DNA from 4 places in the Ruegeria sp. CL3 genome. Region 1 is predicted to be linked to each of the others. Evidence: riboswitches for the same ligand, from Rfam matches in the RefSeq annotation. Region 1 holds a riboswitch; each other region holds the start of a gene.
What was found. A riboswitch is a leader RNA that binds a small molecule or an ion and turns the genes downstream of it on or off. The one in region 1 is predicted to bind cobalamin.
Positions count from the first base shown of each region.

Region 2: it holds a riboswitch for cobalamin, as region 1 does, so the genes downstream of both, ACR0NO_RS16150 (DUF1636 family protein) here and nrdH (glutaredoxin-like protein NrdH) in region 1, are expected to answer to the same signal.
Region 3: it holds a riboswitch for cobalamin, as region 1 does, so the genes downstream of both, ACR0NO_RS09785 (hypothetical protein) here and nrdH (glutaredoxin-like protein NrdH) in region 1, are expected to answer to the same signal.
Region 4: it holds a riboswitch for cobalamin, as region 1 does, so the genes downstream of both, ACR0NO_RS04110 (aromatic ring-hydroxylating oxygenase subunit alpha) here and nrdH (glutaredoxin-like protein NrdH) in region 1, are expected to answer to the same signal.

Region 1 covers NZ_JBQFPT010000002.1:190,119-193,305, forward strand. The annotation lists gene ACR0NO_RS03255 (DEAD/DEAH box helicase) at 1-1,057, shown strand, start outside; cobalamin riboswitch at 1,146-1,337, shown strand; gene nrdH (glutaredoxin-like protein NrdH) at 1,423-1,644, shown strand; gene nrdI (class Ib ribonucleoside-diphosphate reductase assembly flavoprotein NrdI) at 1,660-2,073, shown strand; gene nrdE (class 1b ribonucleoside-diphosphate reductase subunit alpha) at 2,055-3,187, shown strand, end outside.
Region 2 covers NZ_JBQFPT010000010.1:180,053-183,239, reverse strand. The annotation lists gene ACR0NO_RS16165 (D-lyxose/D-mannose family sugar isomerase) at 1-223, shown strand, start outside; gene ACR0NO_RS16160 (hypothetical protein) at 345-566, shown strand; gene ACR0NO_RS16155 (hypothetical protein) at 563-1,051, shown strand; cobalamin riboswitch at 1,087-1,290, shown strand; gene ACR0NO_RS16150 (DUF1636 family protein) at 1,397-1,744, shown strand; gene ACR0NO_RS16145 (ABC transporter ATP-binding protein) at 1,741-2,517, shown strand; gene ACR0NO_RS16140 (ABC transporter substrate-binding protein) at 2,530-3,187, shown strand, end outside.
Region 3 covers NZ_JBQFPT010000005.1:306,803-309,989, reverse strand. The annotation lists gene rsgA (ribosome small subunit-dependent GTPase A) at 1-314, shown strand, start outside; gene ACR0NO_RS09790 (alpha/beta hydrolase family protein) at 358-1,215, opposite strand; cobalamin riboswitch at 1,375-1,595, shown strand; gene ACR0NO_RS09785 (hypothetical protein) at 1,684-2,091, shown strand; gene ACR0NO_RS09780 (protein-tyrosine phosphatase family protein) at 2,088-2,591, opposite strand; gene ACR0NO_RS09775 (DNA polymerase III subunit gamma/tau) at 2,761-3,187, shown strand, end outside.
Region 4 covers NZ_JBQFPT010000002.1:358,435-361,621, forward strand. The annotation lists gene ACR0NO_RS04105 (FAD-binding oxidoreductase) at 1-223, opposite strand, end outside; gene ACR0NO_RS04110 (aromatic ring-hydroxylating oxygenase subunit alpha) at 229-1,500, opposite strand; cobalamin riboswitch at 1,565-1,768, opposite strand; gene ACR0NO_RS04115 (GNAT family N-acetyltransferase) at 1,886-2,407, opposite strand; gene ACR0NO_RS04120 (type I glutamate--ammonia ligase) at 2,522-3,187, opposite strand, start outside.

The DNA of each region.
Region 1 (3,187 bases):
AAGCGAACGTTCGAACGCGCTGCAAGCCATGCGCGACGGACGCGCTCGCGTTTGTGTTGCGACCGATGTGGCCGCACGCGGCATCGACCTGCCGAACCTTGATCTGGTGATCCACGCGGAACTGCCGAACAGCCATGAAACGCTGCTGCACCGCTCGGGCCGAACCGGACGCGCCGGGCGCAAAGGCGTCAGCGCGCTGATCGTGCCGCCCGCATCGTTCAAAAAGGCGCAACGCCTGTTGAAATTCGCCAAGCTGACTGCCGATTGGGGGTCTGCGCCCTCAGCCGATGAGGTTCAGGCGCAGGACATGCAGCGGATGTTCAGCTCGGATGATTGGACCGTGGATGTGACCGAGGGCGAAAGTGCTCTGATTGATGATCTGGTCTCGCGCTTTTCACCGCAGCAACTGGCGGCGGCCTATCTGCGTCAATACGGGCGCAAACACTCCGCCCCGGAGGAGCTAAGCGACACGCCGGATGCAGCACCAAAGCCGAACGTCCCCTTTGGCCCAAGCGTGTGGTTTTCGCTGTCGGAGGGGCACAACGAAAACGCCTCGCCGCGCTATCTGCTGCCCATGTTGTGCAAGGCGGGCAAGATCACCAAAGACGATATCGGCGCGATCCGCATTGCCGACACCGAAAGCTATATCGAGATTCGCGAAAGCAGTGTCGAAGGTTTCCTGAAGGCCATCGGCCCCGAGATGACCGTCGAAGGCACCAAGACCCTCGTGCAACTAGACGCGCCGCCCGCCTTTTCCGGTGGTGGCCGCAAAGGTCTCAAGCGCGACTTCAAGGGCAAGAAGCGCCCCGAACGTGCTGAACGTCCGGCCCGCGCGGCTGAGCCCCAGCCCGCAAAACCGCGCCGGAAATCGGCCGAGAAACCCAAACCCGAAACGCGGCCCAAACGGGATGAGGCCCCCTCGGGCGATCAGCACAAGAAGCCCGCGCGCCGTCCGAAAGGCCCGCCTCCGCCCAAAGGCAAGCCAAGCAGCAAGAAAAACCGCGCACGTGCGGCTGCGATGAAGGGTGGCAACGCAGTGCCCAAGCGGAAAAAGTAAACCGCCTTAGCGCCCGCGGCAGGTTGTGCAAGCGAAGAAATTTTTGTTCTTCGCTACACCATATATTGACAACACGCCACCACCAACCCCAATATGGTGTTGCTTCGGTTCTTTCGATTCCTGTTGAAAGCTAAGAGGGAAACCGGTGAAAAACCGGCGCTGCCCCCGCAACTGTAAGCGGATAGTTCGGCTGAATACGCCACTGAAAGCGAGCTTTTGGGAAGGCCAGTCCGAACATCAATCCGCGAGCCAGGAGACCTGCCGTAAGCAAAGAAAGAAAACCGCGAACGGAGGGTTCGGGGGCGTGTTCAGGGTTCATTTTGCCCGCAGCGTCCTCGGCATTCATTAAAAGGACAGAGGACGACATGAGCATTACCGTATATTCCAAACCCGCATGCGTACAATGCACCGCCACCACCCGCGCGCTGGATGCAAAAGGCATCACCTATGACGTCATCGATCTGACCCAGGACGACAGCGCCATGACCCATGTGACCGAGCTGGGCTATCGTCAGGCCCCTGTCGTTGTGGCAGGCAGTGATCACTGGTCGGGTTTCCGCCCGGACATGATCGCCCAACTGGCCTGACCCATGACCACGCCGATCCCGGCGCTGGTCTATTTCTCATCGAAATCCGGAAACACCCACCGCTTTGTCTCGCGGCTGGGCCTCACCTCTTTCCGCATTCCGAATGGAATGGACCCGCTGCCTGACCCCGGACACTCCTACGTGCTGATCAGCCCCACCTATGCCGATGGCGAAGGGCGCGGGGCGGTTCCGAAACAGGTGATCCGGTTTCTGAACGACCCGGACAGACGCGCCGGGATCGTTGGAGTGATCGGCACAGGAAACCGCAATTTCGGTGCGACCTACGCTTTGGCCGGTCGCATCATCGCCCAGAAATGCAACGTACCGCTGCTCTATACGTTTGAGCTGGCCGGAACAGAGACCGACATCGCCCGCGTCCGCGCCGGGCTGGAAAAACTAGGGAGAAACCTATGCTCGACAGCAGCGTAAACGAGCAGGACTACCACGCGTTGAACGCGATGCTGAACCTCTACGATGGTGAGGGGAAGATCCGGTTCGATGCCGATCGTATGGCCGCGCGGCAGTATTTCCTGCAGCACGTGAACCAGAACACCGTGTTCTTCCACTCGCTGGACGAAAAGCTCGGGTATCTGGTTTCCGAGGGCTACTACGAAGAGGCCGTTCTGGACCAGTATTCCAAGAACTTCATGCGGAAGATCTGGGATGCGGCCTATGCCAAGAAGTTCCGGTTCCCGACCTTTCTGGGCGCGTTCAAATATTACACCTCTTATACGCTGAAAACCCGTGACGGGCAGCGGTTCCTGGAACGTTATGAGGACCGCGTCGTCATGACCGCACTGGCGCTGGCACGCGGTGATGAGGCGCTGGCCCTGTCTTTCATGGAGGAAATCCTCGACGGTCGCTTCCAGCCCGCCACGCCCACCTTCCTGAACGCCGGGAAAGCCTCACGCGGGGAGTTGATCTCGTGCTTCCTGCTTCGGCTTGAGGACAATATGGAGAGCATCGGGCGCGGCATCAACTCGGCCCTGCAACTGTCCAAGCGCGGTGGTGGTGTGGCGCTGCTGCTGACCAATATCCGCGAGCACGGCGCACCGATCAAAGGGATCGAGAACCAGTCCTCGGGCGTGATCCCGGTGATGAAACTGCTAGAGGACAGCTTCTCTTACGCCAACCAGCTGGGTGCGCGGCAAGGCGCAGGTGCGGTGTATCTGAACGCACACCACCCGGACATCATGCGCTTTCTCGACACCAAGCGCGAAAACGCGGATGAGAAAATCCGTATCAAAACGCTGAGCCTTGGCGTGGTGATCCCTGACATCACTTTCGAGCTGGCGAAGAAAAACGCGGATATGTACCTGTTCTCGCCTCATGACGTAGAAAAGGTCTATGGCGTGCCGTTCTCGGAAATCTCGGTGACGGAGAAGTATCACGAGATGGTCGATGACAAGCGAATCCGCAAATCCAAGGTCAATGCGCGTGAGTTCTTCCAGACCGTTGCAGAGATTCAGTTCGAATCCGGTTACCCCTACGTGATGTTCGAAGACACGGTGAACCGGATGAACCCCATTGCGGGCCGGATCAA
Region 2 (3,187 bases), on a different contig from region 1:
CATACAGCCCGGAAAGCATCTGCGCCTGAAGCCAGGCCAGAGCGTGACCTTGATGCCCGGCATCTGGCACGCCTTCTGGGCGGAAGGTGGGGATTGCTTGATTGGCGAAGTCTCTACCGTGAATGACGACCGAACGGACAACGTATTCGAAGACCCGATCCCACGCTTTGCAACAATCGAAGAAGATGCAGCGCCGGATTTCCTGTTGGTTGCCGACTACTGACTTCATTGAGAATTTCGCGCTTGTACTTCCCGACTGTTTTTGTCAGTTAACAGCTGACCCAGTCAGATTTCGTTGGAATCATCGCCCGGTCCCATTTTTTGCGACCGAAAGATAACCTGACATGCGAAAATCCCTCGCAGATCTGTTGGCCATGGACGCCGTTGCCAGCCGCCATGGCTGCGCATTGAAACCAAAACTGAGGCAGGCGATCGAGGCTGATCTCAGCTTTTCCGTCCGCGCTGCATCACCGTTTCCTGAAACGCCGGTTGACCCAAACACCCTTCCGCAAAACGTCCACCCTTTGGTCGCACAAGCCCCCAAACCCAATAGGGAACGCGCATGAAACCCTCAGCATTTGACCACACATTGCCCCGCGTCGAATTTGACGGTTTCGAACGCGGTTTGCTGCCTGTCATGCGGCACTTCATCCTAAGCTTAACACAGCCGGAAACGCAGGCGTGGCAACATGCCTTCAAGGTCGCAACCGAACGCTGGGGGCGCGATCAGGGGCTGGTTCTGGCACATCTGGTCTTCAAAGTCGTCAAGGCCACGCTACACACCCGCCCTTTGGGTCTGGCCTTCAACGACCCGCTTTGTGTTGAAACACGGCACGAGCTAAAATGTGACGAAGGCGCCCTGCTGCGGATGCTGCACCACATGCGCCGCGACGAAACTCCGGCAGCGCGCGATGCCTTGAACGAATTGACCGGAGGCTACCCGGACACCCATCTGATACAGGCCGGTTTGACCCTGGCCAGCCAGTTCCCGACCGATGGTGTCGGACCGATCCGACCCGCCCGCAGGCCGACCCTGCGCGTGGTCCCATAGCGCGATTCCGGCGCTTGACAATAGGAGCTTGAGCAGACTAGCTGCTCTGGATGGTTCCCGACGGCCTGTGTCTGAGGGATGAAAATGGGAATACGGTGCGGCCCAAGGGCCAATGCCGTGACTGCCCCCGCAACTGTAAGCGGAGAGCGACGCCACAGAACCACTGGCCCTCAAGGTCGGGAAGGTTGGCCAAGCAACGACCCGCAAGTCAGGAGACCTGCCATCACAGATTAACCAGCCCGGGGCGGGGTGTCCCGGAAGGAGGCTCGATGGCACATCTGCGTGCTGATGCAACTCATGGCTTTTGCCTTCAATCGGCTTTTGTTCAAGTCGGCGATGCGTGCCATGGCTGATCATTTCGTCCTGATATGCGGCACCTGCAATGGGCCGATACCCGCGCGTGAGGCAAAAGAAGCGCTGGACGGCCAGCTGCCCGTGGGGTTCTCGACACGTCTGATCAACTGTATGGCCGGGTGCGACCGCCCGATGACGGTCGGGTTACAGGCCAAGGGCAAGGCGCAATACCTGTTCGGCGACATTCAATCCCCTGCCGATCTGAGCGCTTTGGCCGAGTTCGCCCATCAGTTCCGGGCTAGCGAGGATGGTTGGACCAGCGCCTCGACCCGTCCTTTGGCGCTCTACACCAAAACCCTGTCGCGCATGCCTTGCCTGCCACCGGAGGACACGGCATGAGCTTTCTGGTCGCTGAAAATCTGGAATACTACGCCCTGAACGGCGATGTTCTGCTGCGCGACACCTCGTTCACGCTTGAGGAAGGCGCGATATTGGCCGTTGCCGGCCCGAACGGGGCGGGCAAAACGACGCTGCTTAACCTCTTGTGTGGTGTCGCAAAATTGGCGCTAGGCGATGTGCGTATTCAGGGTCAAAGCCTGCGGAAACTGTCGTCGCTGGAGCGGGCCCGACGGATTGCCGTTGTCGGCCAGCAGGAAATACCCGACGGGCGGCTGCAACTGCGCGATTATGTGGCCCTTGGGCAAATCCCGATCAGGGCCGACAAATCCGCCGAAGCTCTTAAAACGGACCTGCAGCGCGTATTAGACACCACCGAACTGTCCCATCTGGCTGGCAAACAGATGGCAAAGCTGTCCGGCGGAGAGCGCCAGCGCGCTCATATCGCGCGGGCGTTGGCGCAGAACCCCTCGCTGCTGTTTCTGGATGAGCCGACCAACCATCTGGACCCGGATGCCAAGGGGCACATGCTGTCTCTGGTCGCCGAATTGGGCGTGACGGTTGTGATGATCGTCCACGATCTGGTCATGATCCCCGAATTCGCCAGCCACGTCGCCCTGATGAAGAACGCGCAACTGACGGCTTTCGGCCCGGTCGCCGAGGTTCTGACCCCAGACCGCGTGCGCGAGACTTTTGGTGTTGACTATTTGTGTTTCCAGCATGAAGGACGCGTGATCCCCGCGCTGGACATCCGAAAACGAAAGCTTTCATCTTAACAGGAGAGATTGATGAAACTGAAACTCTTGTCCGCTGCGGTCCTCAGCGCACTGGCGGGCGGCGCTGCTGCGCAAGAGATCACCGTCGACAATTGCGGTGAACCTCTGGTGTTCGATAGCAAGCCCGAGCGGATCGTGGTTCATGACATGAACATGACCGACATGGCCTTTGCACTGGGTCTTCAAGACAGCATCGTTGGCCTGACCGGGATCACCGGCTGGTACAAGACCAGCCCCGATTTCGACGCGCAGCGCGGTGACATCCCCGAACTCGCTCCGAAATACCCGACGGTCGAAAACCTCGTCGCGGTCGAACCCGACATGTTCTTCGCCGGTTGGTATTACGGCATGAAACCCGGCGGAGACGTTACCCCTGACACGCTGGAGCCCTTTGGCATCAAGACCATGGTGCTGACCGAAAGCTGCATTCACCTGAACAAAGACCGTCCCGAAGCCAGCATGGACCTGCTGTTTGACGACGTTCTGCGTCTGGGCACGGTCATGCATGTCGAGGACAAGGCGAACGCGCTGGTCTCGGGCTGGAAAGACCAACTGGCCGCGATCGAAGCCAAAACCGCCGATCTGGAAAAACCCCGCGTCTTCCTGCTGGACGGCCCGGCCGATGCGCCCTTTACCGCAGGCAAATATGCCATTCCCGACGCGATGATCG
Region 3 (3,187 bases), on a different contig from region 1:
ATACCCCCGGCATGCGCGCCCTGCGGCTGCTCGACGCGCAGGACGGGGTGGACGAAGTGTTCTCGGACATTCTGGAGCTGGCCCAAACCTGCCGGTTCTCGGATTGCCAGCATGAGGCCGAGCCCGGTTGCGCTGTGCAGGCGGCGATTGAAGCAGGCACACTGGATGCAGATCGGTTGGAACGCTGGCGCAAGCTGAGGCGCGAGGATCAGCGTAACTCTGAGACCGTGGCCGAAGCGCGGGCACGCGACAAAGCCTTCGGCAAAATGGTCCGATCCGCGATGCACGGAAAATCCGCGCGGCGCGGAGATTGAAACACGGGCTGAAAAAGGGGCGTCGGTCCGCCGGCGCCCCCCATCAAGCGATCAATCGGGGCCAGAGCGCCGCATTTCGGCGAGCAAACACACCGATATGGCCGATTTCCGGAACGTCAAACTCTTCCGGTGACAACATGTGACGGCGTGCCTTCGGCCCGTATAGCTCAGCCAACCGCCAAACGGCAGCTTCTGGGACCATCTCATCATCTGTGAAAGCAAACAGGTCGACGGGAACGTTAGCCTCTTTCCATGTAGCTTGCGGCAGTGTGTCTCCGATCTCGGGCAGATAGCTTTGCGGCGCGGTGCACCATTTGCGCCATTGCCAATAGACCTTAGGCGGTAGGTCTGTTCCAAACCCAAGTGCCTTGCCCGGCAAATACCCCAGGCCGCTCACGACCAGAGGCACATGCCCATACCAGAACAACCCGGCCAGAGCGCGGTACGGCCAAGGATGATCGCCCAATTTCACAAGGCCAGAACAGACGCAGATCATGCGATCAATCTTGTCGATATCCGGCTGCACTGGCCCCAGCATCCCTCCAAGCGAATGACCAACTGACCATTGCTGTGCCAGCGGGAACCGTCGGCGCATTTCGGCCCGCGCGGCGGGCATGTCCTGCAACGCCCAATCCGCCATCGAGATCTTCGACCGACGCTGTGGCCCCGATTTCGAATGACCGAATTCCCGGTAGTCATAGATCAGACAGGCGATATCCCGATCCGACGCCAACCACTGTGCGAAATGCTTGTAGTAGTCACGCGGAACTCCCGTCGCACTGTTGATAACCACTACGGTTTCGGGCTGCCCTACGGGTCGGTAGATCCGCCCGGACAGGGTGCCATCCCCCACCGGGATCTGAACATCTTCGATCAGCACTGTTTGGTTTGAATCCAACATGGGCATCCTCGGCGGAAAACTGAACTGATGAGTTCACATCGCAACTTGAACTCAGACAGCCCATGCGAGTCAACTGCGATCCAACTTGACCACGCGTCCACTTTGCGGATCGGCTTTCCGCAGCGCAGAAAGTTCAACTTGACTCAGGATGGTTATGAACGCTAGCGATGATGCGATGGTTCCCGGCTTTCACAAGAGGTCGGGATGAAAAGGGAACACGGTGCGGTTTTCCCCGGCTTGCTCGGGACGAACCAAATCCGCGACTGCCCCCGCAACTGTAAGCGGTGAGCGATGTCGAAGATCCACTGGCCGAAAAGCCGGGAAGGTCGGCAAAGCGATGACCCGCAAGTCAGGAGACCTGCCATCGTCTACATAACCCAAACTCGGGCGGGGTGTCCGGGCAGGCCGTGACAGACCCTATCTGCCCCACCTGATCCCAGCCCCAGTCCAGCGCGCGGAGGGCGCAGGATGATCTGGAAGACGAAGACACATAGGTTCTCAGCAACCATCTGCCAACATACCGGCAAGACTTGCCCAGCGTTGGCACGGCTGGCGCGTTCGATGGTTGACGCGCTGGACCAAGCCGGTCCGGCGACCACATCGGATTTCGAAATCGAAGGCAGTAGCGACCTGACCCATTGCTCGGATGGATGCCACGCCCGGTTTCGGGCCAGCCGGTCTCGGGTGCGGGTCTATTGCGGAGCGGACCCTGATGCCGATAGCGAGACCCTCGATCGCTATGCCGACCTGATGTTCGGTACCGACACGAGCAGCCTGCCTGCCGCAGCCACGACTTCCCTGCCCTGCGCCATGCTCGAGGCTTCGGCGATTGCGCCGCGCAAACCGGCACAGGCGGAACTGCAGCCGTCGGCTTAGGAGTCTGCCAAAGCTCGGGCGGGCAAGGTTGCCCAGTGCTTCTGCGCATCGGTTTCGACTGCGCAGGGGCGTAGCTTGCGCAACCGGTCCAGCGCTTGGGTTGGAAGCTCGCCGCATTCGATCATCAACCGCAACACAACCATGCCAGAGCGACCACATCCGCCCTTGCAATGGACAAGCACGCGCCCTCCGCCCGATAAAGCCTGTCGCGCCGCGGCACTTACATCGGGCCACTGCGCATCAACCTCTGCCGGTGGCACGCCGAAATCCTGAATCGGCAAGTGTACCCAGCGGCTGGCACGTCCCTGAACGTCGCGGCCAAAATCGCGGGCACCGAACTGGACCAGCTCCGCCTCGGTTGTCATCGACAGCACGAGGCCCGGCCTCCAATCTCCGATCGTTTCAAGGTCGCCTGCATAGTCGCCACCCTTTCCCGGCATCGACGTTAGGGCAAGTGTGCCCCCGCCCACTTGCAAAGCATGAATGACCAAATTCGTCATGACAGCATCCCCCCGGAAGCGTTGATCCTGACTTTAGGCTTGATTCACAATCTGAAGAGTGTACCCCTGACGCGCCAGTTTCCAAAACAAAATCGTTCTTCAACTCATGTGGACGCGGGCGGCGCGGGCCTCTACGCTGCGGTGACGTTCCGAATCCGCCAGAGCAGACATGACCGACTCAGACAGCCCCGCCTATCAGGTTCTCGCCCGAAAATACCGCCCGGAAACCTTTGCCGATCTGGTGGGTCAGGATGCGATGGTCCGCACGCTCAAAAACGCGTTCGAGGCGGATCGCATCGCGCAAGCCTTTGTCATGACAGGCATTCGCGGAACCGGCAAAACCACGACCGCGCGGATCATTGCGAAAGGCATGAACTGTATCGGACCGGACGGAAATAGCGGACCCACGACCGAGCCTTGCGGCCAATGTGAACACTGCGTCGCCATCATGGAAGGTCGTCATGTCGACGTCATGGAGATGGACGCCGCCAGCCGCACCGGCGTCAATGATATTCGCGAGATCATCGACAGTGTCCGCTACCGCGCAGCCTCGGCCCGCTACAAGATCTACATCATCGATGAGGTCCACATGCTGT
Region 4 (3,187 bases), 170 kb from region 1:
ATGGGGATGACGATATCGTATAGGTCCGATGCACAACGCCTCCCGGCTGCCCCGGCGCCGGAATCTCGAGCGTTAGGAACTGACCTGGATGGTAGGCAAACAAGGCTCCGGAAGGGGCGCGGAACGTAAAGCTGGCGGTGTTTGGCGTCTCGGGCACGACCGAGACGCATTCCAGCGTCTCGTCATCCTGCCAGACCGAGGCAACAGCGTTCAGATCTTTCATCTCCGTCACTCCGCCGCCATCGTGTCAGGTGCAAGGTGACGCGCCAGAGTGCTGCAATACCAATCGGTGAATTGCAGAACACCGGATTCCTGGACCCCCGAATACGGTCCCGGCACATAGGCAGGGCTGTTGATGCCCATTTGGTTGTCTTCCACCACGCGGCGATCTTCATCATTGGTGGCCATCCAGACCTCGGTCAGGCGCTTGACGTCATAGTCGACCCCTTCGACCGCATCTTTGTTGACCAGCCATTTCGTGGTGACTTCGGTTTCGGTCGGGCTGACCGGAGTGACTCGGAAGACAATCGAGTGATCGGCCAGGAAGTGGTTCCATGTGCTGGGATAGTGGAATTTCAGCAACGTCCCAGCATCGGCAAAGGGCGCGCGGCCCAGAAAGCGGCGCGCCGCAGATTTGCCGTCCAGAGTATAGCTTTCCGCCCCTTCCTTCAGCGGCATCCGCGCCAGTCGGTATTGCCCGTCATCATGCAGATAGAACTGCGACGGCATTCCCGCAGCCTCGCAACGGTCGAAGTGAGTTTGCATGAAGGCCGGGGTTTCACCCCCTTCGATACCGGTTACTGAGGGATCATCAGGGAAGGTCCGGCACAGCGAAGGGTGATTGCCACCGCAGTGATAGCACTCGCGGTTGTTTTCCCAAACCAGCTTCCAGTTACCCTTTTCGATGATTGTGCTTTCAAAGGCGACCTTGGCGTTGCTTAGATCATGCGGCTCCAGATAGGGCCGTGTTCTATTGGCGAAAGTGTCGAAATCGGGCGCTTCGTCCGCAAGACAGATATAGATCAGCCCGGCCAGTTCACGGCAGTGAACGGTTTTCAGCCCGTGTTGATTGGGGTCGAAATCAGGCCCCATATCACGCGCCCACAGCAATGAGCCGTCAAGCTCATAGGTCCACTGGTGATAGGGGCAGACCAGTTTGGGCGAGTTCCCCTTGGCCGCTTTGCAGATGATTGACCCGCGATGGCGGCAGGTATTGTGGAAGGCCCGGATCTGGTTGTCCGCGCCGCGCACGATGATCACGCGGTATGCGCCCACAGTGTAGGTCACATAGTCGCCTGTTTTCACCAGTTCACATGCCGGAATGGCAAATAGCCAGTCGCGGTAATGGATGGCCTCAAGATCGGCCTGAAAGACATCTGGATCGGTGTAGAACGCCTGCTCAAGGGCATAGGCCGGGTTTCGACGCGCCAACAGGCTTTGAACGTTGCTCACTTCTGGCTCTCCTGCCGCGCCCCGCGGCTTAGCTTGGGCAGATGACATAAGAGGCCAGGCCGGAGCCGTGCGAGGATCACGTCCGAAACTCGTGCCCCCACCGCCACCCGCGGTTTGACATATATGCAAGGCTGGTTTCCGGACTTGAAAGGGGCTTGCGCCCGGTTTCGACACCTTCCCGGGATCCTCGTCCCAGTGGTCACCTGTCGAACCTGACCTTCCTTACCGTTGCGGGGGCAGCGCCGGAATTGCACCGGCTTCCCAATTCTCTGCCGCCTGAGAATCAAACAGCAGCACCTCACATGCGCAACCTACTCGGGGATGGATTCGTGGCTGAAAGCCTTGCGACATTTCCAGAAACAAAACAGACATGGCCAGCAAAAATGGAGGCCTGAAACAGGGCTGTATTTTGAGGCAAGGATAAAAACAAAATTTACCCGTGTTGCGATGTGTCCCACAAATGCGCATGCATGAAGGGCGCAATCGAACGTGTCTTGCCCCCCAGCTTTTCAACCAATCTTGCAGTGAGCTCAAACACCATCCATGCCTCGGGGATCGTCAGAAGGTCAGGATATGGCGTCTCTTTGTCGGTCGGCACAAACCCGAATAAGGGATAGAATGTCGGCACGCCCAACACGAAGACAGCGTCTGTTCCAATGGACCTCAAGTGGTTGATGCTGGTCTCCATCATCTCTCTGCCAACACCTAGGCCTTGATGCTCGGGCGAGACACCGCAGGGCGCCAGAAGATAGCATTTAACGTCCGGGTGATCCTGGAAGACAAACGGGGTGAACATGACATTGCCCGCGATCTGCCCCTCACGCCTTACGCTGATTGAAATCGTTTCCGGATGCTCAAGGAGATCTTCGGCGAGTTGAGCGATTTCTTCACCTTCTGCTTCGCCAAAAGCCAGCCTATGCACATTCAAGATGGCATCGGTTTCTGAACGGTTCATGATCCATCCCTATCCTGAGCTAAACAGCCTGCGCCGCGTCATACTGCGCGAGATTGCCCGACCGACGCTCCAGAGGTTGCATTCGACGAGCTTCCGCAAGACCAGCCGCTCAGGTCAATATGTTTCTTCGTACAATCGGCAGCGTGCGTCTGTGTCCAGATGTGCGGTTGTCGCGATCTCGGATTGTTTGTGGGCTTGGTATAGCTCGGCGAAGCCTTCGGGGAACCAGCCGGTCACAACCGGGTTGGAAACGAACCGGTCGAGCGCATCTTCCAAAGTCTGAGGCAAGCGCACCAGCCCCCTTTGGTTCAGTTCTTCGACGTCCAACAGCGAAAGATCTTCCTCGGTTGGAATGGGCGCGGGTAGCCCATCTTCGATCCCTTGTGTCCCAGCCATGACAACCGCCGCAAGTGCCAGATGAGGCGAAGCTGCAGCATCCGCCGCACGGTATTCGATGTTGAACTGCCCCGCGATCGAGGCGGGGTCTTTTGCAGTTACAGGACAAATCCGCAAGGAAGCCTCGCGATCGCGGAAACCCAGATTGTTGAAAGCAGCAGACCAACGATGCGGTGTCAGGCGTTCATACGAGATCACCGAAGGCGCTGTCAGAGCCAGGATCGCATCCAGATATTTCAGAACTCCGGCGGCAAAGGCACTCGTCAGATCCGACATGCCGCAGGGGCCGTCTTCGGCGTAGGTCAGCGGCGCGCCCTGATCATCCACAAAGCTCATATGGATGTGGACCCCATTCCCAACGCTCGCGACATCGCGAATAGGGGT